2 regions of the Marinomonas sp. 63XJN7_7_ISO-PGPR-S23-202 genome follow, and region 1 is predicted to be linked to the other one. Evidence: predicted binding sites of a transcription regulator. Region 1 holds the regulator's gene; the other holds the start of a gene.
What was found. The regulator sigma-54, encoded in region 1, starts transcription at its own class of promoters, with help from an activator protein. The targets are predictions, from matches to a motif close to TGGCACNNNNNTTGCTNT.
Positions count from the first base shown of each region.

Region 2: glnK (P-II family nitrogen regulator) is a predicted target of sigma-54. The motif match lies at 7,333-7,350, and genes of this name have one in related genera.

Region 1 is NZ_CM149677.1:2,891,151-2,903,325, reverse strand. It holds gene AC0VYG_RS13480 (YhdP family protein) at 1-3,730, shown strand, start outside; gene AC0VYG_RS13475 (carbon-nitrogen hydrolase family protein) at 3,727-4,566, shown strand; gene yjgA (ribosome biogenesis factor YjgA) at 4,686-5,219, opposite strand; gene mgtE (magnesium transporter) at 5,226-6,578, opposite strand; gene AC0VYG_RS13460 (HPr family phosphocarrier protein) at 6,587-6,856, opposite strand; gene AC0VYG_RS13455 (PTS sugar transporter subunit IIA) at 6,883-7,335, opposite strand; gene AC0VYG_RS13450 (RNA polymerase factor sigma-54) at 7,353-8,852, opposite strand; gene lptB (LPS export ABC transporter ATP-binding protein) at 8,940-9,665, opposite strand; gene lptA (lipopolysaccharide transport periplasmic protein LptA) at 9,666-10,196, opposite strand; gene lptC (LPS export ABC transporter periplasmic protein LptC) at 10,180-10,746, opposite strand; gene AC0VYG_RS13430 (calcium/sodium antiporter) at 10,746-11,708, opposite strand; gene AC0VYG_RS13425 (ABC transporter ATP-binding protein) at 11,935-12,175, shown strand, end outside.
Region 2 is NZ_CM149677.1:731,702-743,876, reverse strand. It holds gene AC0VYG_RS03385 (putative quinol monooxygenase) at 125-418, opposite strand; gene AC0VYG_RS03380 (c-type cytochrome) at 622-1,119, shown strand; gene rep (DNA helicase Rep) at 1,230-3,278, opposite strand; gene AC0VYG_RS03370 (bile acid:sodium symporter family protein) at 3,360-4,334, opposite strand; gene AC0VYG_RS03365 (YifB family Mg chelatase-like AAA ATPase) at 4,517-6,028, opposite strand; gene AC0VYG_RS03360 (TIGR02450 family Trp-rich protein) at 6,144-6,371, shown strand; gene AC0VYG_RS03355 (accessory factor UbiK family protein) at 6,385-6,780, opposite strand; gene glnK (P-II family nitrogen regulator) at 7,408-7,746, shown strand; gene AC0VYG_RS03345 (ammonium transporter) at 7,787-9,067, shown strand; gene AC0VYG_RS03340 (GNAT family N-acetyltransferase) at 9,230-10,777, shown strand; gene radA (DNA repair protein RadA) at 10,870-12,175, shown strand, end outside.

The DNA of each region.
Region 1 (12,175 bases):
GGGCTATCATATTTCTCTGGGCAAAATAGGAGGAGGGTTAGAAGGAATTGATCCTACTATTTATGCTTCTAATGCGAACCTAGATATTGATGGCCAGTCTGTTGTTTCAGTGTCAGAAGTCCGTATACGCCTCAATACCATTAAATCTCTTTTAACCTTTAGTCCGAAATTCACCTACGTTCGATTTACTAATCCTTCTGTGGCACTTCAAGAGCGACAAGGTAAATGGCAACTGAAAGGGGCAAAAGCAAGCCATGATGTTCAAAATGATGTAGGAATAGAGAGAATCCTTGGCTACTTGATGGCACAAAAGCGTTTTTCAATGTTAGATGCCAAGGTTATTCTCGATAGTGATCAATTTGGTAATCACAAGTTATTGATTCCCAAAGCTTATGTATTTCAAAGCGACTTAAGCTCTTGGGTTAAGCTAAAGGCTTATTTGGATGGTAAATCAGAGCCGTTTACCATCAAGGCCAAAGTGTCACGGTTATTGGGGCTGATAGGCGATTATCATGTTCAAGCCAATATTAATGTTCCCAATATTCAGCTGCCGTTAATTGATAGTTCATTTTCATGGGCCAAACCCTTCAAAAGCATTCAGGTTGGCGGTAAGTTTTGGTTAAACTATCGAGTGGGTCATTCTCTTGATTTGCAAGGGCAAAGTACGACTCTTGCTGTCGCGCTAAAGAATGGTCAAACCTACCAAGCTCATCCTGACTTCAAGCTTCGCTTTAGCCAGCGTTTTCCAAGTTTATCTCTGAGTGTGAATGATCTTGCCATTGAGGATGGAACAGGTCATGTTGCTGCTAGCACTAATCTGGTTTATGACTGGTCTGAAGCGAGTGATCGTTCTTTTGTTAAGTTTGATCAGATAGATTTAGGAGCGGTTAAAAGGATTGCAGTAAACTTTTTGCAACCTAAATGGCATGTTACTTCATTATTAGAGGGTTTGAATCCCAAGGGCGTCGCAAGTAACGGATCGCTATTACTTGATTTTCATGGCAAGGATCCTTCCTATCATTACTTAAGTAATTTTCAGAATGCCTCCATCGACGGGTTTAATGGTATTCCTAAGGCAACCCACCTAAATGGCACCTTTAACTTAACGGATGAAGGAGGAGCGGTTCAGTTTAAGGGTAAGGATGGTTATCTTGAGTTTCCAACTGTCTATGATAAAGGGTGGGATGTCAATCAAATATCTGGACAAGTGAATTGGAGGGAAAACCAAGGTACTTTCATTGTGTCTGGCAAGGATTTGTATCTATCTCGTCATAATACGCAGGTCGTTGGTGGCTTTAGGGTGGAATCTCGGCCAAACGAGTCAGATTGGTTGTCGCTCAGTTTGGGGGTTGATCATGTGCCCGTCAAAGACCGTAATGAATACATTCCCAAAGGGGTGTTAGATCCATCGACACTGGACTGGTTGAATCAAGCATTCAAGTCCGGAAAAGGGACGATCAATAACATGAGTCTTGTCGTCCAGACAGGGCTTAAAAAGGGTGACGATGCGAACGTTCTTATGAAGATGAACGTGAAGAATGCAGACGTGGCTTTTGCTAAAGATTGGCCTGTGGCAAAACAGGTAAATGGTGAAGTTGAGCTGGAAAAATCGGGTTTGCATGTGGCCGTGAAGTCCGCCACCTTGTCAGGTCTTGCTGTTAACAATATTTTTGTTGATTTGCCGATTGAGAAAAATAAGGCTGACTGGGTGAATGTCCATGGTAACTTAGAACAGAATTCAACATCTGTTTTAACTCTGCTTCGTACTACGCCACTGAAAAATTCTGTTTTGTCCGCTTTTGACAAATGGCGCATATCAGGGCCGATAAAAGGAGATTTTTCTGTCGATATTCCTTTATCCCATGATCATTCTGATCCCAAAATCGGCCTTAATTTGCAATTCCAAAATAACCCCTTGTATATCGGTGATGTCGACTTAAATACAAGGGTGAAGCAAGGTCAATTACACTTTGATTCGAGTAAAGGTTTTTACAATACTCGGTTTGATGTTCAGGCATTGTCTGGTGATACGACTGTTTCTATGTCCTCTAAGAATAAAGCGGACGGTAGTATGGTTATTCTGGCAGATATGACGGGAACAGCAAAAATTGGCGATGTTGCGAAATGGCAAAAAGCGCCGCAGTTATTGGCGTCTAATCTATCAGGAAGCATGAAGTATTCTGCGCTGCTTAGTGTCAATCAGGCCCAAGCCGGGCAAGTTGATTTAACCGTTAATAGTGATCTTTCTGGTGTTCGTATTGATTTACCTAAGCCCTTTAATAAGCAAGAAAATGTATCTGAGCCACTTTCTCTGAAGATTATGTCCCATCAACATGACCTTGTAATTCAAGGGCAATATGGAGCAAAAGTTCGCTCTAAGCTTTTGTTCAAATCGGCTGAATTTGTTGGTGGGCAAGTTCTTATTAATAGTAAAAAGCCACTGGATCAGGTCCTTTATAAGGGCTTATCTATTGATGGTCAGATAAAAAAAGTGGATGTGGATGCGTGGAAAAAGGCATTCTTTTCACCGCAGGTTAGCTCTCCTGCTGCAGAGGCTGGAAAAATACATAACACTAAGAAGGTTGCTGGATTATCCGCTTCTTTGGCGTTGCCTAAATGGCTTCGAAAAGTTGATTTTATTATTGATCAAGTGGTAGTTAACCCTCAAAACACCTTTCATAACATGAAAGTGACTTATAGTGATGGAGATAAAACCCTAAAAGTTGCCTCTGATGAGATGAACTTCATGTTGGATACTTATAAGAATAAACCCAGATTACGTATTGGTTATTTGAATTGGACAACAGCGCCCAGTACTGCGAATAAGAAAGGTAAGAAAGATCAGGCCGCTAATCAGCAAAATACGATAAGTGAGCCGCCAATACATGCTAATGACATCCCTAGTATGTATTTATCGATTAATAAGTTGTTTATTAATCAAAGGCCCTATGGAGACTGGAATCTTACGATTGAGAGTGATGGTAATGAATTACGAATCGACCCTTTGTCTTCTTCTTTAAAACAAGGGAGTTTCGATGGTCGCTTGTTATGGGTTGATGATGGTTCGCGCTCAAAAGTTGAATTGTCGATGGCTATTAAAGGTGAAAATTTAGCGGAATTGACCAAAAAGTTCGCTAAAAATGCGTTTATCACATCACAAAAATACGATATTAATGTGTCATTGGCTTGGCAAGGCAACCCGTTTGAGTTCAACAGAAAGACGGTCTCTGGGCGTATTGCGTTTTCCGCGTCTGATGGTAACGCATCAAAAGTGGATGATATGCCTGTCTTTCTTAAAGTCTTTGGTATATTTAATGTCGAATCATTGACGCGTCGGCTATCGCTGGACTTTTCTGATCTCTTTGAGCCGGGTCTGACCTTCGATAGCGTTAATGGAGACTTTGTTGTTAATAAAGGTATTATACAAACAACGACACCTTTATCGATAATTTCTCCATCGGCAGATTTATCCATTGAGGGGAAAGCTAACATTGTCAATGAGACCTTGGATGAGGTGTTAACGGCCACCTTGCCGATTAGCGGCACGTTGCCATTGGCTGGATTGATCTGGTCGACTCCTCAGATCGCTGGGTTGCTATATTTAACCGATAAGTTGATAGGTGATCAAATTTCCAAAGTGACCAGCGTTCAGTATAAGGTTCAAGGGCCGTTTGGTAATCCTACTCTTACGCCAATTGTCCACAAATTTAAAAAAGGATCGAATAGATGACGGAAACCCTTCGTATTGCGGCGATTCAGCTAACCAGTGGGGCAGATTTTAACGAAAATCTGCAAGAGGTTAAGAAATGGGTCGTCAAAGCCGCAGCTGATGACGCAAGAGTTATCGTGCTGCCTGAGAATGTTTTTTTGTTCAATGGCAAAGGTATGCGTGTCCTTGCCGAATCTGATGATCAAGGAATGTTGTTGAGAGAGGTGGCTGAATGGGCCCGCAATTATGGGGTGTATTTAGTGGTTGGCTCTCATCCTAGTCTTGTCAATGAGGGGGGAGAGCTTGTTGCTAATCAGCGTGTGCGTCAGTCTTGTATGGTCTTTGACCCCAATGGTGAATTGGTACAGCGCTACGATAAGATTCATCTGTTTGATGTGTCTGTGGACGATAAAGCAGGGTCTTACCGCGAGTCCGATTACATCGAGCCTGGAGACTTGGAAGTCAAAATATTTGAAGTCGATGGTTTTAAAGTAGGGCTGACCATCTGTTATGACGTACGCTTTCCTGAACTTTTTAGACGGCTATCCAAAGAAGGCGCGGAGCTTATACTTGTTCCAGCCGCTTTCACCTACGTGACTGGTAAGGCCCATTGGGATACTCTTCTGGCAGCCAGGGCCATTGAAAATCAGTGCTTTGTTATGGGGGTGAATCAATGTGGTTGGCATACTCAGACGCGTCAAACCTATGGGCACAGTGTTTTATATTCTCCAAATGGTGAGATGTTGAAACAGTTGCAAGAAGAGCCAGGGTATTTTGTGGGAGAGATAGACAAAAGCAGTCTACAGACATGTCGTACTAAAATGCCCTGTTTAGAGCACCGACGCTTTACAAGCTAAGCAAATAGTATTGAGTTCATAATAATTGATAAAGGCTCAAGAGAGCCTTTATCTTGCTTTAAGCGATGATGTTGATGACAATCTGTCAGGTTAGTAAAGTAAGCTAACAAAGAGGGAGGTTACTCTTTTAGTCCAAGTTTCTTTTCTTCAACATCACGAAGAAAGCGGAACAGCTTTTTGCGGTTGGTGGTTTTGCCATCTTCGGATACCTCTTTTTGAGACTGGCGAATAAGCTGTCTCAGCAGTTGGATGTCTTCTAATCCTGGATGATCTTCTAGGTATTGTGATAGCACTTCTTTGCTATGCTCACCGATCAATTCGTCGCGTTTTATTTCCAGTTGGTGGAATAATTTGTTATAGGCAGCTGAGGTTGTATCAAACATGGCAACTTGCTTGGCAATTGCTTCATGGTCTTCGGTACGCATTACCTTGCCTATGTATTGTAAGTGTCTTCTCATCGCTTCTCGTTGCTTGATGCGATCAGCTTCGGCAAGGGCATCTCTGAGTGTTTCTGACATCACAACTTTTTTTTGCTGATTTTTGCTCAGTGCTAACAGTTTCTTACCGACTTCTTGCAGGGCTTCCATTTCGCGTTTGATCTGCGTTTTACTCTTAGGGATGTCGTCTTCATTAAATTGATCAAAGTCAGTCATGGGAACCTATACTAAAAAAATGGTGGCGAGACCAAGGAAGGCTAAAAAGCCGACTACATCGGTCACGGTAGTCAAAATAACACTGGCCGCTAAGGCGGGGTCGATACCAAGTTTTTTTAAGAAAATTGGTAAAAGAGTTCCAGTAAGAGCGGCAATCAAAAGGTTGATGATGGTCGCCCCCGCAATGATATAGGCAATCTTGAGGTTGTCAAACCAAACTGCTGTCAGTATGGCAATAACGGTTGACCAAAGAAGACCATTGAGTAAACCAACAATCAGTTCCCTGTTTAGTAACCAACGCATATTGGCAGAGCCAATCTGATCCAAGGCGATCCCGCGTATGACCAAAGTAAGAACTTGAGAGCCGGCGATGCCTCCCATGCTGGCAACAATGGGCATTAAAACGGCCAGCGCAACAACTTGGTTGAGAGTGTGTTGAAAAAGACCGATGACGTACGAGGCAATAAAGGCGGTGATTAAGTTGATTCCTAACCAAACAGCACGACGGCGAGTGGTTTTCATGATTGGCGAGAAAGTGTCTTCGTCGTCTTCCAAACCGGCCATACTGAGCATGGAGTGTTCGGCTTCATCCCGAATAACATCGACCACGTCATCAATGGTAATACGCCCAAGTAGCTTTCCCGTACTGCGATCAATAACGGGGGCGGAGACCAAATCCATTTTTTCAAACACTTGGGCGACTTCGCTTACGGATGTGTCTGAGTGGATGGCGGTGTGGTCTGTCTCCATAATGTCTCGTACAGTGGTTTTTGTATCACAGACTAGGAGTTTGGCTAAGGGAAGCGTTCCCAAAAGTCGGTTTGAGCGGCTGACAACTAACAGGCTATCTGTCATGTCAGGAATTTGTTTATATTGTCGAAGGTAACGAAATACTCTGTCCAAGGTGACGTTAGGGCGAATGGTAATGGTGTCTGTGTTCATTAAGCCACCGGCGGAGTCTTCCGAGTAGCTTAATAAGGCCTCAACTCTTAGTCTGTCCTGAGGAGGCATGGATAAGAGGACTTCACTTACCACCTTGTCTGGCAGGTGTTGCAGTAAGTCGGCTAAATCATCGCTTTCAAAGTGTTCAGATACGGCAACCACCCGCTGGGTGCTCATATTCTCTAGAAACTGTAGGCGTATGTCTTCGTTTAGGTATTGAAGAACCTCGCCTTGGTTTTTGTCTTCAATGAGTTCCCAAAGCTGCTTACGTTCTTTAGGGGGAGAGGATTCTAAAAGGCTAGCAACATCTTGTGCGGGTAAAGCGCCATTTAATAAATAGCGCGTTTGTAATGTGGCGCCAGACTCTAAAGACTCTGTGACCGTTTGTAGGTGGGCGAGTGTATTTTTATCTGGCATTGTTGTCCTTATTCATCTTCCCCAAAGCGATCATTGATTAATGCAATAATGGCCTTGATGGCATCTTCTTCATCTTCACCATTGGTTTTAATGGTGATGTCCGTGCCCTTGCCAGCAGCTAGCATCATCATTGCCATAATGCTTTTACCATCGACATTACGCCCGTCTTTCTCGATGGTAACATCGCAAGAAAAGCGAGAAGTGGTTTCGACTAGTTTTCCTGCGGCTCGTGCATGAAGGCCAAGTTTGTTGATAATGGTGACAGACTCTTCCAACATACCTTTTTCCTTAATTAAGATTAAATCTAATTCAATAATGATTCTAACTCAGTAAGAAGGGCTTGATTGGTCTCGGCCGCTCTTAATTTATTGAGTTTTTCGGTAGATTGCGCCAGCTCGGCAATTTCTGATAGGGTCGATAAATGGTTGTCGCATTCGCTTGGCGGCACAATCAAAGCAAAAATTAAATCCACATTTTTCTTGTCCACGGAGTCGAAATTAATGGCGGATTGCAATGACATGACAACTAGAGCTGTGTGGTTGGCACTCTCCAAACGGCAATGGGGGATGGCAATGCCATTGCCTATGCCAGTACTGCCAAGTTTTTCACGTCCTAGTAATGCATCATAAACTGCTTCGTTGTCGCAATGTAACCGGTTTGATGCAACTTCAGCAATACTTTCTAGTACGCGTTTCTTGCTGATAATATCTTGTTTGGCGATAACGAGTTCAGCTTTTAATATAGATTTCAAAGGCATAAAGAAATGTATCCGTATTAGATGAGTCGTTTGCGTTCATTGGAAGGCGGAATATTCATCGCCTCACGATATTTTGCTACAGTTCGCCTAGCAACCTGAATACCTTGTTCCGCTAAAATACTGGCTAGTTTGTTGTCACTAAGCGGTTTTTTGGCTGGTTCTTCGCTAACGAGCTTCTTAATCATAGCTCGAATAGCGGTCGAAGAACATTCCCCTCCAGAAGCGGTATTGACATGACTGGAGAAAAAATATTTCAGCTCAAAAATGCCTTTAGGAGTATGCATGTATTTCTGTGTGGTTACTCGAGAAATAGTAGACTCATGCATGCCGACCTCTTCTGCGACATCATGAAGCACCATAGGTTTCATAGCTTCTTCACCGAGTTCGAAGAAGTCGATCTGTCGATTCACAATGCAACTAGTGACTTTTAGTAAAGTTTCATTGCGGCTTTGCAAGCTTTTCATGAACCATTTTGCTTCTTGCAAGGAGTTTTTGATGTACGTGACATCTTCTGATGTGGAAGCTGTTGCTGCCATGGCGGAGTAGGTTTCGTTTATCTTAACCGGTGGCAGAGCGTCATTATTCAGTTCAACTTGCCAGACGTTATTGCGTTTTCGTACAGACACATCGGGGATAACATAATCGGTATCGTCCGTGTCAATGATGGACCCTGGTCGAGGATTAAGTTGCTGGATCAGTTCAATCACTTCTTTGAGCGATTCTTCCTTTAGTTTTGTTTTTCGGCTTAATTGAGTGAAATCTCGATTACCAAGCAGAGGGAGATAGTTGTCTACTAAATTATAGGTGCTCTTATACAAAGGGTGCTCGCGGAACAGTTCTAATTGAACTAACAAGCAATCACGCAGATCAATAGAGCATACACCAACGGGATCAAAACGTTGTAAGCGGTGTTGAACCGCAATGACCTCATCAAGCTCAAGGTCTTCAAGTTCAGAGGTCAATGACTCCCAAATTTCATCTGGGGAAATGCTTAAATACCCATCGGACTGAACACACTCAATGATGGCGTAAGCAATCTCAATATCCCTATCTGACATGTGGGTGAGGTTGAGCTGCCAAATTAAATGGTCTTGAATGCTTTCTTCTGGTGCGTTACGACTTTCAAAATCCCCATCATTTTCATAGCTGTTGGAGTGGCTGACAGACGCTGCTGAATTTTGGTAGGTATCGTCCCAATCGCTGTCAATGGATAGCTCTTCTGGAATACTATCGGTCCATTCTGATTCGACCTTTGCTTCTTCGCTGCTGTTTGACTCAACCTTTTTTTCAGACGCGTGTGTGTTGTCGCTATCACTATCGCGTTCTTTCAATGCTGATGGGGCATCACTAGAAGTGTATTCCTCATCATCAATTTCCAGTAGCGGATTAGACTCTAAAAATTCATGGATCTCCTGTTTAAGATCCAACGTTGAAAGCTGCAGTAAACGAATGGCTTGCTGCAACTGTGGCGTCATGGTCAGTTGTTGACCAAGCTTTAATTGTAAAGACTGCTTCATAGAGCAACTCTTTTATCGTTAAGTTGAAAGTAAGAAAGATGGAACAAGTTATGCATGTTACTCCCTTTGAGTTGCAAAAATAAGAGGTTATAAGCGGAAGTCGTCACCTAAGTAGACTTTTTTCACTTGTTCGTTGTTGATAACGGTATCGGCATCCCCTGATGCGATGATGTGTCCATTACCAACAATGTAGGCTTTATCACAGATGTCGAGAGTTTCTCTGACGTTGTGGTCGGTAATTAACACACCAATACCACTTTCTTGTAAATGCCTGATAATGAGCTTTATATCGCCCACTGAAATAGGATCCACACCAGCGAATGGCTCGTCAAGTAATATGAACTTGGGGTTCATCGCGAGTGCCCGGGCGATTTCAACTCGGCGACGCTCCCCCCCAGACAGCGCCATACCCAAGTTAGAGCGAATGTGAGTAACATGAAATTCTTTTAATAAGCTTTCTAATCGCTCTTTTCTTTGGGCTCTATTAAGCTCTTTTCGTGTTTCAAGAATGGCGTAAATGTTGTCTTCTACCGACATTTTTCTAAAAATAGACGCTTCTTGCGGGAGATAGCCTATGCCTTTTTGAGCACGGGTATGCATGGCATATTTGGTGATGTCCTGGCCATCGATAAAGATGCCGCCGGCGTCATTGGTGACCATGCCAACGATCATATAAAAACAGGTTGTTTTACCCGCGCCATTCGGTCCGAGTAAGCCAACCGCCTGGCCTGATTCGACAGAGAGGGAAACATCTTTAACCACTTGGCGTTTTTTATAACTTTTTGCGAGATTTTTTGCTTCTAAAACGGCCATTTACTTCTCTTTTTTCTGTGGTGATGCTTGTTTTTTTTCGGTTTGTGGCTGTAGCGTCATGGAAACTCGGCCTGATCCTTCTTTCTCGGCGCTGAAGGTGCCATTTTTGATGTAGTAGACAATATGGTCGGCGGTGATTTTGTCATCCATTCTGTTTAAGTAGCCGTCCCCAAAAATTTCCACTTTGGACTGAGCGGTTTTATAGATGACTTTATTACCACGACTAATCATCATATTACCTTGCCAATCGATTTGTTGGCTAAATTTGGCAGGGTGGCCCGTTGCAATGAGTTCGGTGAATTTACGCGTCTTAGGATTGGTGATGACTTTCAGATACTGGGCTTGAATTTCAATCGAACCTTGTTTTACAAATACGTCACCTGTATAGACGGCTTCGCCTGTTTTTTGATCAAAATGGGCTTGATTGGACTGTATATTTAATGGTTTGCTTGTATCATCTGGAAGCGCTAGTACCCATTGGCTTACGAATAAGCCGGCTAAGAAAGTACATACCTTAATGTGTTGCTTCATACTGTCCTCTTACAGATCCTGTCATTTTAACTTCTTCTGTGTTGATATAAGTGACAATGACATCGGCAGATGTTTCGCCTTGTGTTGAGTATATTTTTGCATTTCCTGTACTCGTAAGTGACTGCTGTTTATCTAAATAACGAATATTGTCCGCTGTTAGTGTGATGTCTGGTGAGTCTACGTAATGTTTTACGGCTGATGCATCATCAGTTAGTAGAATATCACTACTGCCATCTTCAATTATCCCTTTTTTTCCTTGTGCTTCCCAGTTCCCCGTTTTTTCAACTCTTTTTACCTTTGGGTTTTCGAGAAGTGTCCTTGCACCTTTGTTGTAATGTAGAGCTCTATCTGCGGTTAAGGTTTCTATCAGTTTGCCATCTTGGTCAAATTCTGTGGCGTGTATTTTTGTAATGAAGTAATCGGGGGTGCTACTCAGATTGTCGGTTTGAAGCAAATTTTTATTATCAGATGAGCCAGCCCAGAAAAAAAGAGTAACGATCGCAATGCCGCCAGCCCCCAGTAGTAGTTTTTTGTGGCTTGCTTTGATCATTAGACAGAATCCCCTGTGCTAACGAAGAAAATATAGACAGCGTACGAAACGAGTAAGGGAATGGCTATCCAGCGAGGAATGCTTTGGTTTTTGGTTTTGGCAAATCCATAGATGAGTAAGGACAAGGCAACCGTTAAACCTAGAACCCAATAGAAATCTCGTCCCGATGTGGTTTGATCAATCACGCCTGGTGCGATTAACGCGGGCAGTGGTAACACTGTCGCCAAGTTGAACATATTTGAACCTAAGATGTTGCCAATGGCGATATCATGATGGCCTTTACGTACACTACTGATTGATGCAGCTAGCTCAGGTAGGCTGGTGCCGACGGCCACGATAGTTAAACCAATCACCATGTCGCTGACACCAAGAGCGGAAGCAATACCGATGGCTCCCCAAACAAGCAGTTTCGAGCTGCCTATCAGAACCACTAGACTGACAAGTGAAATGCATAGGGATTTGCCGACAGGGCTGCCATCATCCTCGGGGAGCTCACTGGAAAGTTGCTCTTCAAGGTTTTTGCTGCCTTTTAGCATGACGATCATCATGATAATAAACATGAAAACTAATACGATACCGTCTGAAAAACTTAAGGTACCATCATGAAGTAACCAGCCAGTAACCAGGGTGATGGTTAAAACAAGGGGGACCTCCTTACGCATCAAATCTTTCGTAACCGGGACGGCGGAGAACAACAGAGTGGCGCCGAAAACCAGCGCGATATTGGCAATGTTAGAACCTAATACGTTACCGATAGCAATGCCTGGCGCATTATCAAATGATGCAATCGCCGACACAACCATTTCGGGCGCAGAGGTGCCCAGTCCCACCAAGATTACTCCAATAACAATGGGGCTCACTTCTAGTTTTTCGGCAACGAGTGCCGCATGTTCAATGAATTTATCAGAACTAATAACCAGCAAGACTAAGCCTGCAATTAGAGCAGCGGAAAACAGCAGCATAACCTCTTATTTACTCTCGAATCAAAAAGATGTCCCATTTAATGAGGTTTGCTGTGTAAATTCAAGACTTGATCTTTGAAACAATTTCGATTCCGTTTATTGCGCGATTCTATTTTATAAGGGCGAGTGTTAGTATCAGCAACTATTATATTGGGAAAGGATAGGTGAGTCCGTGCTGGATAGGTATATAAAAGTACAGAATCTTCGCTTTTCAAGAGGGGAGAGGGTGATATATGAAGATGTGTCGCTGGATATTCCTCGTGGAAAAATCACCGCTGTGATGGGGCCAAGTGGAACCGGAAAAACGACTCTCTTAAAGCTAATCGCTGCGCAGCTTTATCCAGACAGTGGTCATGTTTTTGTTGATGGGCAGGATATTCATTCTTTGTCTCGTTCAGATTTATATAAAGTCAGAGAGAAAATGGGTATGCTTTTTCAAAGTGGTGCCTTATTCAGTGATATGTCTG
Region 2 (12,175 bases), 2.2 Mb from region 1:
TGGCTATTCTAAAGGAAAATGCTCAATTTTCCAGTACTTAAAGCAATAAACCACAGAGATTCGCTGTTTTTTATTGCTTTATTACCGCATGGCTACATAGGTAACCGTTAGATCCACACTGCCACTAGCCGATTTTATGCAATTCTGTCACATCAAATTGTGCGATGATCGTTTTGGTGGCTTCTAAAAAGGTCTTGATGTGGTCTGTTTCCATATGTTCCAACCAAACGTCACGATTAGCCCAGCGCTCGAAATAGACAAAACCATCTGGGTTTGTGTTGCTTTGATGAAGGTCGTATTGTAAGCAACCCTCTTCTGCTCGGGTCGGTTTAAGGAGCGCTTCTAACGCTTTTTGCAAATCCTCCCCTTTACCTGAGTGAGCTGTAATATTAGCAACGAGAACGAGTTCAGAAGTCATGTTGTTTCCTTGTCTTAATAACGTGTTATAAAAGTAGAGCCCTTTGAAGAGTCATCACACTTCATTGTGACGCTTTACAAAGTGTCTCTAGTCAAAAAATAAAAGACGTACATCATAGCAAATCAAAAAAGGCGCGAGTATCCACTCTGCTTTATGTTTTAATAAATGTAACGTGTTTAAGACTGATTTGATAAGGATTCATTGTGACTTTTTCTATCACTACCTATATGAAACGCTGCTTTGCTCTTAGCGTCACTTGTTTCGCTCTGATGATGGCTTCCCAAGCGAGCGCAATCACCACTAAACAATTAGACGCGATCGCGCAAAGAATCGAACCTGTGGGCGTTGTGTGTATAGAAGGGCAGGTTTGCGGTGCTGAGCAGACAAAAGCCATCACCGTTGCAGACAATAAAACCAGCACATCCTCTCTCAAAGCAGAAGCGGAAGCCGCTTATAGCGGACGAGCTCCACAAAACATTTATAATCGTTACTGTATTGCCTGCCACGCTTCAGGGGCCGCTGGTGCTCCACGCCTCGGTAATGCCAAAGAATGGCAACCTCATATCGCCAAAGGTATGGACACCATGTTAAAAAACGTCATTCACGGCATTGGCGCTATGCCGCCTAAGGGTATTTGCTCCGATTGCACTGACGAAGAGCTAAAACATACCATTCAATATATGGTCGATCATAGCCAATAGCGGCTTGTACTCTGGTCTATTCTAAAGAGAGACGCTCGTTAGCATCTCTCTTTTTCGTTCATCAAGTAATAATCCAGCAAGCGATTTTTGGCTTAAAATACAACGTTCGATTAAGAGTTCAGCATTGCTTTAAGAGCCGATAGAGAGGCTTTCCCACGCTCTTTTTTAACGCTTTCCGCTTCATCGCCACGCCCTTCCCAGACTAAGTCCTCTTCTGGAAGTTCGTCTAGGAATCGACTGGGCAAACAGTCAATTTCTTCACCATATTGACGACGTTTCGCTGCCAGAGTAATACACAAGGTGCGTTTTGCCCGGGTGATGCCCACATAAGCTAAGCGACGCTCTTCTTCGATATCATCGTTTTCAATGCTATTGCGATGGGGTAATAGCTCCTCTTCACAACCAATCAAAAAGACGTGTGGATATTCTAGCCCTTTGGAGGCATGGAGTGTAAGAAGCTGGACTTTATCTTCGTCTTCTTCCTCTTCTTGTCGCTCCAGCATATCAATTAATAATAGCTTGCTAATGGCTTGATCTAACCCAGCCGTTTCGTCTTCTTCCCATGCGGACTCCATCATTCTTTGAATAGATTCGAGCAAGAAACGGACGTTTTCAATGCGCCGTTCCGCCATTTTGGTGGAGCTAGATTGCTCTTGAATCCAACTATAATAGTCCATATCGAAGATCATTTGTTCGATAATGGGTACGGGGGACGCTCCCTCAAGACGCTGGCGTAAGGTCGACATCCAATGATGAAAGTCCTGTAGGCTTTTTAACGGACGACCAGACACAGACTCTTCAAGCTCACGGTAACTCGATGCTTCAAATAAGCTGATATTTCGCTGAGTGGCCAAGTTGCCCACTTTTTCCAAGGTGGCTGGCCCAATCTCACGACGAGGTAAGTTTACAATACGCAAAAAAGCGTTATCGTCATCGGGGTTCACCAATAAGCGTAGGTAGCCCATCAAATCTTTGATCTCAGCACGGGAGAAGAAGGAAGTTCCGCCGTTCATTTTATAAGGGATACGATAGGCTTGAAGTTTAATCTCGATTAAGCGAGCCTGATGGTTTCCTCGATACAAAATGGCAAAATCTCGATAAGGGATCTCATGACGTAGGTGACGAGACTGAATTTCAGCCGCCACCCGTTCCGCTTCCGCGTCTTCGTTTCGTGTGACCATCACGCGAATAGGGTCGCCCTCTCCCAAATCACTCCAAAGGGCCTTATCATAAATATGAGGGTTATTGGCAATCAGGGTATTAGCGGCTTTTAGAATGGTCTTAGTTGAACGATAATTTTGCTCAAGCTTAACCAGTTTCAAGTTTGGATAGTCGGTTGATAAGCGTTCAAGGTTTTCTGGTCGTGCGCCCCGCCAGGCGTAAATGGATTGGTCATCGTCCCCCACTAAGGTGAAACAGCGACGAAATCCGGCTAATAAACGAATCAATTCATACTGACTGGCATTGGTATCTTGGCACTCATCCACCAGCAAATAACGCACTTTTCTCTGCCATTTATCTCGCAATGCTTCATCAGCCATCAACAAACTCACAGGGAGCAGGATCAAATCATCAAAATCCACAGCATTGTAGGCTCGCAAATAGCGTTGATATTGTGCATACACCTGCGCTGCGAGCAGAAACTCTTCCGTGTCGGCATTCGTGATGGCTTCTTGCGGGGTGGTTAAGTCGTTTTTCCAATTCGAAACTGTACTTTGGCAATACGCGGCGGAGTCGGTTTGGCCACTAAACTCTTTATCAAGAATCTCCTTAATCAAGCTTAACGAGTCTTGCGCGTCAAATAGTGTGAAGCCTTCTTTAAGCCCTGCTTTGCGATACTCTTTGCGAAGAATGTTCAAGCCAAGTGTATGGAAAGTCGAAATACTTAAACCTCGGCTTTCTTGTTTGGACAACATCCCCACGACACGCTCTTTCATTTCACGGGCGGCTTTATTCGTAAAGGTGACGGCAATAATACTATTGGCTTTAAAACCACAGGTTTGGATCAGATAAGCAATTTTCGTCGTAATAACGCTCGTTTTACCGGAACCGGCACCAGCCAACACCAGCAAAGGACCATCGATCATTTTTACAGCGTCTAGCTGTCGCTCGTTCAGATTTCTCAAACGCTGGGATATGGATGGAAGGGATTCACTCATGACACACTCTGGCTTAACGGCGTTAACATTTCAGTGCTAAGTGTACCTGACTCTGACGGTTCTCGCACAAGCTTCCTATCGCTATTTTATGCGTTTTCTTATTGAGAGCACATCCACAGCCTGATCCACAGAGGATGCGTTAGGGCAAGTATCGCTAGCCACATCAGTTCGCCCCCAATAACTGGCTAATAAAGAACCAGAAATATTGTGCCAAATACTAAACACGGTACCAGGAAGCGCCGCAATTGGTGTAAAAAACTTAAACGCGAGTGTTACCGCTAAAGCAGAATTTTGTAAGCCAACTTCAAAGGCTATGGTACGGCATACCCGTTTATCAAAACCAAGCAAATACGCAACCCAATACCCTAGCCCGAGCCCTATGCCATTATGGAGGATGACAGCAGCAACGACAGTAGGGCCAACTAAGGCCAAACGAGACACACTTGCCGATACCACAATCGCAATGATCAACATAATCGCGATCATAGAAACATAAGGCAAAAGTGGCTCAGCCTTACGAACGGCTTTATAAAACAAGGTATTAATCAATACCCCCGCTGTCACGGGCAACAAAATGATTTTTAACACATACAAAAAATTCGAAACCGTTGGAATGTGGACACTTTGTTCGACCATAAACGACATCAAAAGAGGCGTTAATACGACACTCAATAAAGTGGTGATTGCCGTCATAGAAATGGACAAGGCCACATCCCCTTTCGCTAAATAGCACATCACAGCCGAAGAGGTGCCGCCAGCGACACTGCCCACTAGTAACATGCCGATGGTGAGAGCTTGACCAAAGCCAAAGCAGTAGGCCGTTAAAAACGCCACAAATGGCATAATCAAAAATTGCAGTAAGACACCAACCAGCAACGCTTCACGACTCTTTAAGACTTTTTTAAAATCCTCAAGTGTCAGCGTTAAACCCATAGCCAACATAACTAAGGTTAGTAAAGAGACAATCTCGTCTTCAAAACCACTAAACCAAGCCGGTTTATAAAACGCTACTACGCTGAGCAACACAGCCCATACAGGAAAAAGTCGCAGAAACACTATCTATCTCTCCATACAAAACGATATTTGCTTTGGCGTCAGATAATAAATTCGACATTGCCATGCATTAACAAGTAGCCTATAAGAACACGAATTGTAACGAAATGATAACAACTCTGAGCAAAAATTAATCCAGCTCAGTAAAAAGCGTTTTTCTCATCGCAAATCCGCCCTCAACCACACTATGAAGACACCACCGCACTCAAGGTTTTCTCCATTTTGCGATAACTCAACGACTCCATTAAGTGGGCACGGGTGACTGGCGAGTCACTCAAATCTGCTAGCGTCAGCGCCACTTTTAAAACACGATGATAAGCGCGAGCTGAGAGCTTTAATGTTTCCAACGCTTGCTGCATAAACTGTTTGTCCTCGTCGCTCAATGCGCAGATGGCTTCTAGCTGGCGGCCACTCAACAAGGCATTTTGCACACCTTGTCTCTCCCGCTGCCTAGCGACGGCTCTTTCTACGCGCTGTCGAACACTTTCACTACTTTCCCCTTCTTCTTGGGCGTTAACCAAAACCCCCGATGGCAGAGGCGGCACTTCCACATGCAAATCAATACGATCTAAAAACGGAGCAGACAGTTTCTTTAAGTATTTTTGACTGGCACTGGACTGATAATAGTTTTGCTCACCGCTGTAGGCTTCATTACTGGCATTCATAGCGGCCACCAACTGAAAACGTGCCGGGTAGGTTACTTGACCACGGGCACGGGAAATATGCACTTCCCCGTTTTCTAATGGTTCACGAAGCACCTCAAGTACTTTTCGATCAAATTCTGGCAGCTCATCAAGAAATAATACGCCGCAATGTGCTAGCGACGCCTCTCCCGGTTTCGGTATTGACCCTCCGCCCACCAGAGCGGCGGCAGAACTCGAATGATGAGGCGAGCGAAAGGGCCGCTCCCCCCAATGCCACTCGGCCCCCATTTTTCGTCCAGCAACCGATTGAACTGAAGCAACCGCCAATGCCTCTTCTTCAATCATGGCCGGCATAATGCCAGGTAAGCGGGACGCCAACATGGTTTTACCTGTCCCTGGCGGCCCAATAAACAGTAAATTGTGGCGTCCTGCCGCCGCCACTTCTAGGGCTCGACGAGCTTGATATTGGCCTTTTACATCCTTCATGTCCTTATGATCTAAAGCCAGAGGCTCTGGCGGCGCAGGTACACAATCAGGTAAACGGGCATGTTTTAGCAAGTGAGCGGTCACTTGCGTGAGATGATTGGCATGAACCGCATCCCCTTCTACCAGAGCCGCCTCTTGTTGGTTTTCTGAGGGCAACACCAATTGTCGGTTCGCTTGATGACACGCAATAGCAGAAGGTAATAATCCTGAGACGCCTCTTAACTCACCGGACAGCGCCAATTCACCAATAAATTCGTAATCACGATAATTAACTTCTTCCAACTGCCCCGACGCCGCTAGCACACTAATCGCAATGGCAAGGTCATACCGCCCCCCTTCTTTGGGCAAATCAGCTGGTGCAAGATTAATGGTGACGCGCCGTGTCGGCCATTCGAAATGACTGTTAATGATGGCGCTACGCACACGATCTTTCGCTTCACGAACGGCAGCTTCTGGTAAACCAACAATGTTTAGAGAAGGCAACCCATTGGAAATATGGGTTTCTACGGTAACAAGAGGGGAGGCAACACCAACACGGGCGCGGCCATATATTGTGGCTAAACTCACGATCACTCCTTGATCTCGTTATTCTTTATGTAAACTCAACCTCTTTTTTGTCACGATAAGCATCCGAATTTCGCGCTCCTGCGTATCGAATAGAACACGAGACAATAATGAAGGCATGCAAGCATCTATGAATCAAATTAATCCCAAAAAGCTACTTTTATCAAAGTGGACATCCACATCGCCACAACAGAAAGAAAAGCATTTTCTTGTCACAGAGCTTATAAGAGACGACCAAGAGATCATCACGCAATGCGTCATCGAGGCCGTCCTCACTCATACACAGTACACAATTCCATGGCAGGATCTCAAGTCACCTGACCATTGGAAACAAGGCTGGCAATAACCCCACCAATACATTACGCGTCTTTTGTATCTGCTTTGTCTCCATCAGTCTTGTTTTCATCAGACTTGTCTGTGGATTTCTCTTGAGTCGCCTCAGCTTTAGGGGCGGCCTTCTTCGCGGGTGCTCTTTTAGTTGTGGTTCTTTTTGCGGGCTCTTTTTTAGCGGGTGCCGCTGCGGCCTTTTCCAATTCTTCAATACGAGCCTCTAGTGCAACTAAACGTTCTCGATATTTCGCCAGCATGGCAGACTGTAGTTCAAAGTCTTCGCGCGTTACCAAATCCATTTTTTTCAATGTGTTACGTGCAACCTGGTCTAACTGAGCGCGAATTTCTTCTTTGGGTAACTTCCCTAAAGTCTCAGCTGCTTGCTCAAGTCCACTACCCAGTTGCTTAATAAATTGATCAATCATTTCGCCATCTCCCCTTTTGTTTGCTGTGCATATATAAGTAAGTAAAATCTAGACAAACTAACAATAACATGACTCAGTGGCATTCTCTAAGAAGAAGCCGCCAAGAAAGCCAAACCACACCTTATTCATCCAATACTCTTTCCAAGAATGGCCTCTTTTCCTGTCTAAAAGTATAAAGATCATAAGACAAAGCGTCTCAAAGTTATCCTTTTATGACATAGAAAATTTACAAAGCACACAATCCATCAAACCGGGCATGCCTAGTTTTTGTGCAGCCCCACTCCTTCTTTTAAACCATAAACGAGCAGCAGTAGCGATAAGCGCTTTCGTCAGTCTCAAACCATTAGCGATATTCATCATTAAGAGCAAGGAGATAGTCAAATTCCTTTAAAATAGGTTCTACTCCAACTCAACCAACGCACCAGCACAAAGCACAAACACCGTGTCACACCCACCTAATTTGCACCAAAAAAGAGCAAAAATTATCTGATTGCTTGCTTATTTTCTTTACAATCCCTACAAAACCTTGACCATTCCGACTGATGTCATTTGTGGCACGCATATTGAATAGAGAGACTTACCTGCAACACGACACTAAGCCAGACTTTTTAAAGGAGATATGTGGATATGAAGCTTATCACTGCCATCATCAAGCCATTCAAACTCGATGATGTTCGAGAAGCCCTTTCAGAAATCGGAGTGCAAGGCATTACCGTGACAGAAGTAAAAGGATTCGGACGTCAAAAAGGCCACACCGAACTTTATCGTGGCGCAGAGTACGTTGTGGACTTTCTACCAAAAGTGAAAATCGAGCTTGCCATAGCCGACGATATGAAGGACCAAGTGGTGGAAGCCATTTCAAATGCAGCCAATACCGGCAAAATCGGCGACGGTAAAATCTTTATCGTTAACCTTGAGCAAGCCGTACGTATTCGTACAGGCGAGACTGGCGAAGACGCAGTCTGATCCACGATCGACTCTTATAAGCCTTTAAGGGGGGCGAAAAATGCAAAACAATATTTTCGAATTACAATATGCCATGGATACCTTTTACTTCCTTGTGATGGGTGCTTTGGTTATGTGGATGGCAGCGGGGTTTGCCATGCTAGAAGCGGGACTTGTCCGCTCTAAAAACACCACAGAAATCCTTACTAAAAACGTCGCTTTGTACGCCATTGCTTGTATCATGTATATGGTCTGCGGTTATGCCATTATGTATGGTGGCACTTGGTTCTTATCTGGCATTCAGTTAGATGGTGCCAGCAGTGCCGATACATTGGTCAGCACCGTGCTGGCGGAATCCGCTAAAGCGGGCTTCGATGGCGGCTCGGTCTATGCCGATGCCTCTGACTTCTTCTTCCAAGTTGTGTTTGTTGCTACGGCCATGTCCATTGTCTCCGGTGCCGTTGCAGAACGTATGAAGCTTTGGTCTTTCCTCGTCTTTGCCGTTGTAATGACAGGCTTCATTTACCCTATGGAAGGTAACTGGACATGGGGCGGTGGCTCTGTATTCGGTATGTATAGCCTTGGTGACCTTGGTTTCTCTGACTTTGCAGGTTCTGGTATCGTCCACTTAGCAGGCGCGTCTGCGGCATTGGCTGGCGTACTTGTACTGGGCTCTCGTAAAGGAAAATACGGTCCAAATGGCGAAGTTCGCGCCATTCCTGGTGCAAACCTACCACTGGCGACACTGGGTACCTTCATCCTTTGGATGGGTTGGTTCGGTTTCAATGGTGGCTCTGTGCTGAAGCTTGGTGATATCGTCAGTGCTAACTCCGTTGCTGTAGTATTCTTAAATACCAATGCCGCTGCTGCGGGTGGTGCTGTCGCCGCTCTATTGCTCGCTCGTATTTTGTTCGGAAAAGCGGATCTCACCATGTTGTTGAACGGCGCATTGGCAGGCTTGGTGGCCATCACGGCTGAACCTTCAACCCCTTCTGCTATTGGTGCCACACTCATTGGTGTTGTTGGTGGTCTCCTAGTCGTTATTGCCATCCTGACGCTAGACAAACTGAAAATAGACGATCCAGTAGGTGCCATCTCTGTTCACGGTGTGGTGGGTCTTTGGGGTCTATTAGCTGTGCCTCTAACAAACACAGGCACAACCTTCTTTGGCCAAATCGCTGGTGCAGTGACTATCTTTGTCTGGGTGTTTGTCACTAGTTTGATCGTTTGGTTGATCATCAAAGCCATCATGGGCGTTCGCGTCTCTGAAGAAGAAGAGTACGAAGGTGTTGATTTGTCTGAATGTGGTATGGAAGCTTACCCTGAATTCGCCAAAAACTAACACGTTCAGCTAGCTCTCTTTTTCACTGATTTGCTACTGCTCATACAAAACCTCGCCTCGGCGGGGTTTTCTTTTTTAGGGAATAAAAGCAGAATTAACGCTTTATAAAGTGACATTCATCCACATAACAGTAAGACTTGTCCAAAAGACACCATAGAGGCCATTATGCTTGAAGATATGCATTTAAAAATCCGTAATATAGAACATACGGATTACGAACAAGTAAAAGAACTGATGGACCAAGTCTATAACGACATCGGTGGGGCTTGGTCTGAGCACACCATTAGTAAACTCATTAACGACTTTCCTGAGGGACAAATTTGTCTTGAAGACCATGGGGATATCGTTGGTATCGCGCTCTCGGTTCAAGTGAGCTACCAACGTTTTAGTAACCCCCATACCTACGAAGACCTTATCGGAAAGAAAGAAACCATTCTCAATGATCGTAACGGCGATGCCATGTACGGTTTGGATGTATTAATTCATCCAGAATATCGTGGTTTCCGACTAGGACGTCGCTTATACGAGGCACGTAAAGAACTGTGCCGCCAACATAACTTGCGAGCGATCCTCGCGGGTGGTCGTATCCCGACCTATCACGAACATTCTGATGAGATGACCCCCGCAGAATACTTAGAAGCCGTCAGCGATCGTAAAATTTACGATCCGATTTTATCTTTCCAACTCTCTAACGATTTTCAAGTAACACGCTTATTAAAAAGCTACTTGCCTGAAGATGAGAAATCGGAGGGGTATGCGACGCTGCTTGAATGGAAAAACATCTTTTACGAACCAGAAACAACCGTCATTAAATCCCGTAAAACCCAAGTTCGTATTGGCGCGGTACAATGGCAAATGCGTGAGGTAGCAAATGTTGAAGAGCTACTCAAGCAAGTGGAATATTTTATTGATGCGTTATCGAGCTATAAAAGTGATTTCGCCCTTTTCCCTGAATTTTTCAATGCGCCCTTAATGGGGTTAAGCCCTGATCAAACCAATCAGACCGAGGCGGTACGCTTTCTTGCAAGCTTTACCGAGCTGTTTCTCACGGAAATGTCGCAAATGGCGGTCAGCTATAACATCAATATCATCACCGGCTCCATGCCCGTGATTGAAGAGGATGATTTATACAATGTGAGTTACTTGTGCCGCCGCGATGGCACCATTGAAGAACAAGGTAAAATCCATATTACGCCACACGAACGCCGCGATTGGGTTATCCAAGGAGACAATGAACTGCGCGTATTTGACACCGATGCAGGGCGTATCGGCATTTTGATTTGTTATGATGTGGAATTCCCTGAATTGGGCCGTTTACTGGCTGAGCAAGATATGGACATTTTGTTTGTGCCCTTTTGGACGGATACCAAGAACGGCTATCTACGTGTGCGCAATTGTGCTCAAGCCCGCGCAATTGAAAACGAATGCTATGTGGTGATTTGCGGTAGCTGCGGCAATTTGCCACAAGTCGAAAATCTGGATGTGCAATACTCCCAAGGGGCGGTTTTTTCCCCATCCGACTTCTCCTATCCACACGATGCGGTCATGGCGGAAACCACCCCGAATACCGAAATGCTGATGTTCTCTGATTTGGACTTGGACAAACTCAAACAAACCCGCAGCGAAGGGTCAGTAAACAACCTGAAAGATCGACGTTTGGATCTGTACTCCATTCAATGGAAAGGGAATAAGGATTTAGATTTGGGTTAGAATCGGCTATTACCCATAGTAAACTAAATATGTCATCCCTAGATCATGGCCTTTTTAAGGCCATGATATTTTTTAAAGACAGAAGACCCATTATGGCCAAAGCAAAAACAGCCTTTGTATGTAACGAATGTGGCGCAGACTACGCAAAATGGCAGGGACAGTGCCAAGCCTGTGGCGCGTGGAATTCCTTGTCGGAAATCAAACTCACCTCAGGCAAGACATCTGCCCGCGTTTCTGCCAGTCAAGACCCACGCTATCAAGGATATGCCGGATCTATTACGGGCATTCAGGATCTATCCGAAGTCGATTTAGGGGATGTACCTCGCTTTAGTTCAGGGGCAAGCGAGTTTGATCGGGTACTCGGCGGCGGACTCGTTCCTGGTGGTGTCGTACTGATTGGCGGCCATCCAGGCGCTGGGAAAAGCACCCTGTTATTACAAACCATGTGTTGGCTGGCGCAACAACAAAGCGCCCTTTATATCACGGGGGAAGAATCCTTACAGCAAGTGGCTATGCGAGCTCAACGGCTAGGTTTGCCAACCAAAAATCTAAAAATGCTTTCTGAAACCAATGTTGAAAGTATCCTAACCATCGCCCAACAAGTTAAACCGAAAGTCATGGTCATTGACTCTATTCAGGTCATGCACTTAGATGGAGTGGAATCGGCTCCAGGCAGCATCTCACAGGTACGCGAAAGTGCCGCTGTACTCACTAGGTTCGCCAAACAAACCCAAACCGCAGTCTTGCTTGTTGGACACGTTACCAAAGATGGTTCACTGGCCGGCCCAAAAGTGCTTGAACACATGGTAGATTGCTCGGTGTTATTGGAAGGATCGGAAGACTCTCGCTTTCGCACCTTACGCGGCATGAAAAACCGCTTTGGCGCGATTAATGAACTGGGGGTATTTGCCATGCTGGAAAATGGCTTACGAGAAGTCAAAAACCCAAGTTCTATTTTCTTAAATCGCAGCAATCATCCTGCTGCGGGCAGTCTGGTGATGGTCGTTTGGGAAGGCACTCGCCCGTTACTCGTTGAACTGCAAGCCTTGGTAGATGACTCCGCACTGGGTAATCCACGGCGAGTCACTGTAGGGTTTGATCATAATCGTCTGGCAATGCTACTGGCCGTCCTACACAAACACGGGGGGTTACTGACGGCTGATCAAGATGTCTATTTAAACGTCGTCGGTGGCGTTAAGGTATTAGAAACCAGTGCCGACTTAGCGGCCATTGCAGCCGTGGTATCAAGCTTTCGAAACCAGATATTACCCCATGATTTGGTCGTCCTTGGTGAAGTAGGCTTGTCCGGTGAGATTCGTCCTGTTCCGTCAGGGCAAGAACGCATCAGTGAAGCCGCCAAACATGGCTTTACCAAGGCAGTTGTTCCTAAAGCCAACT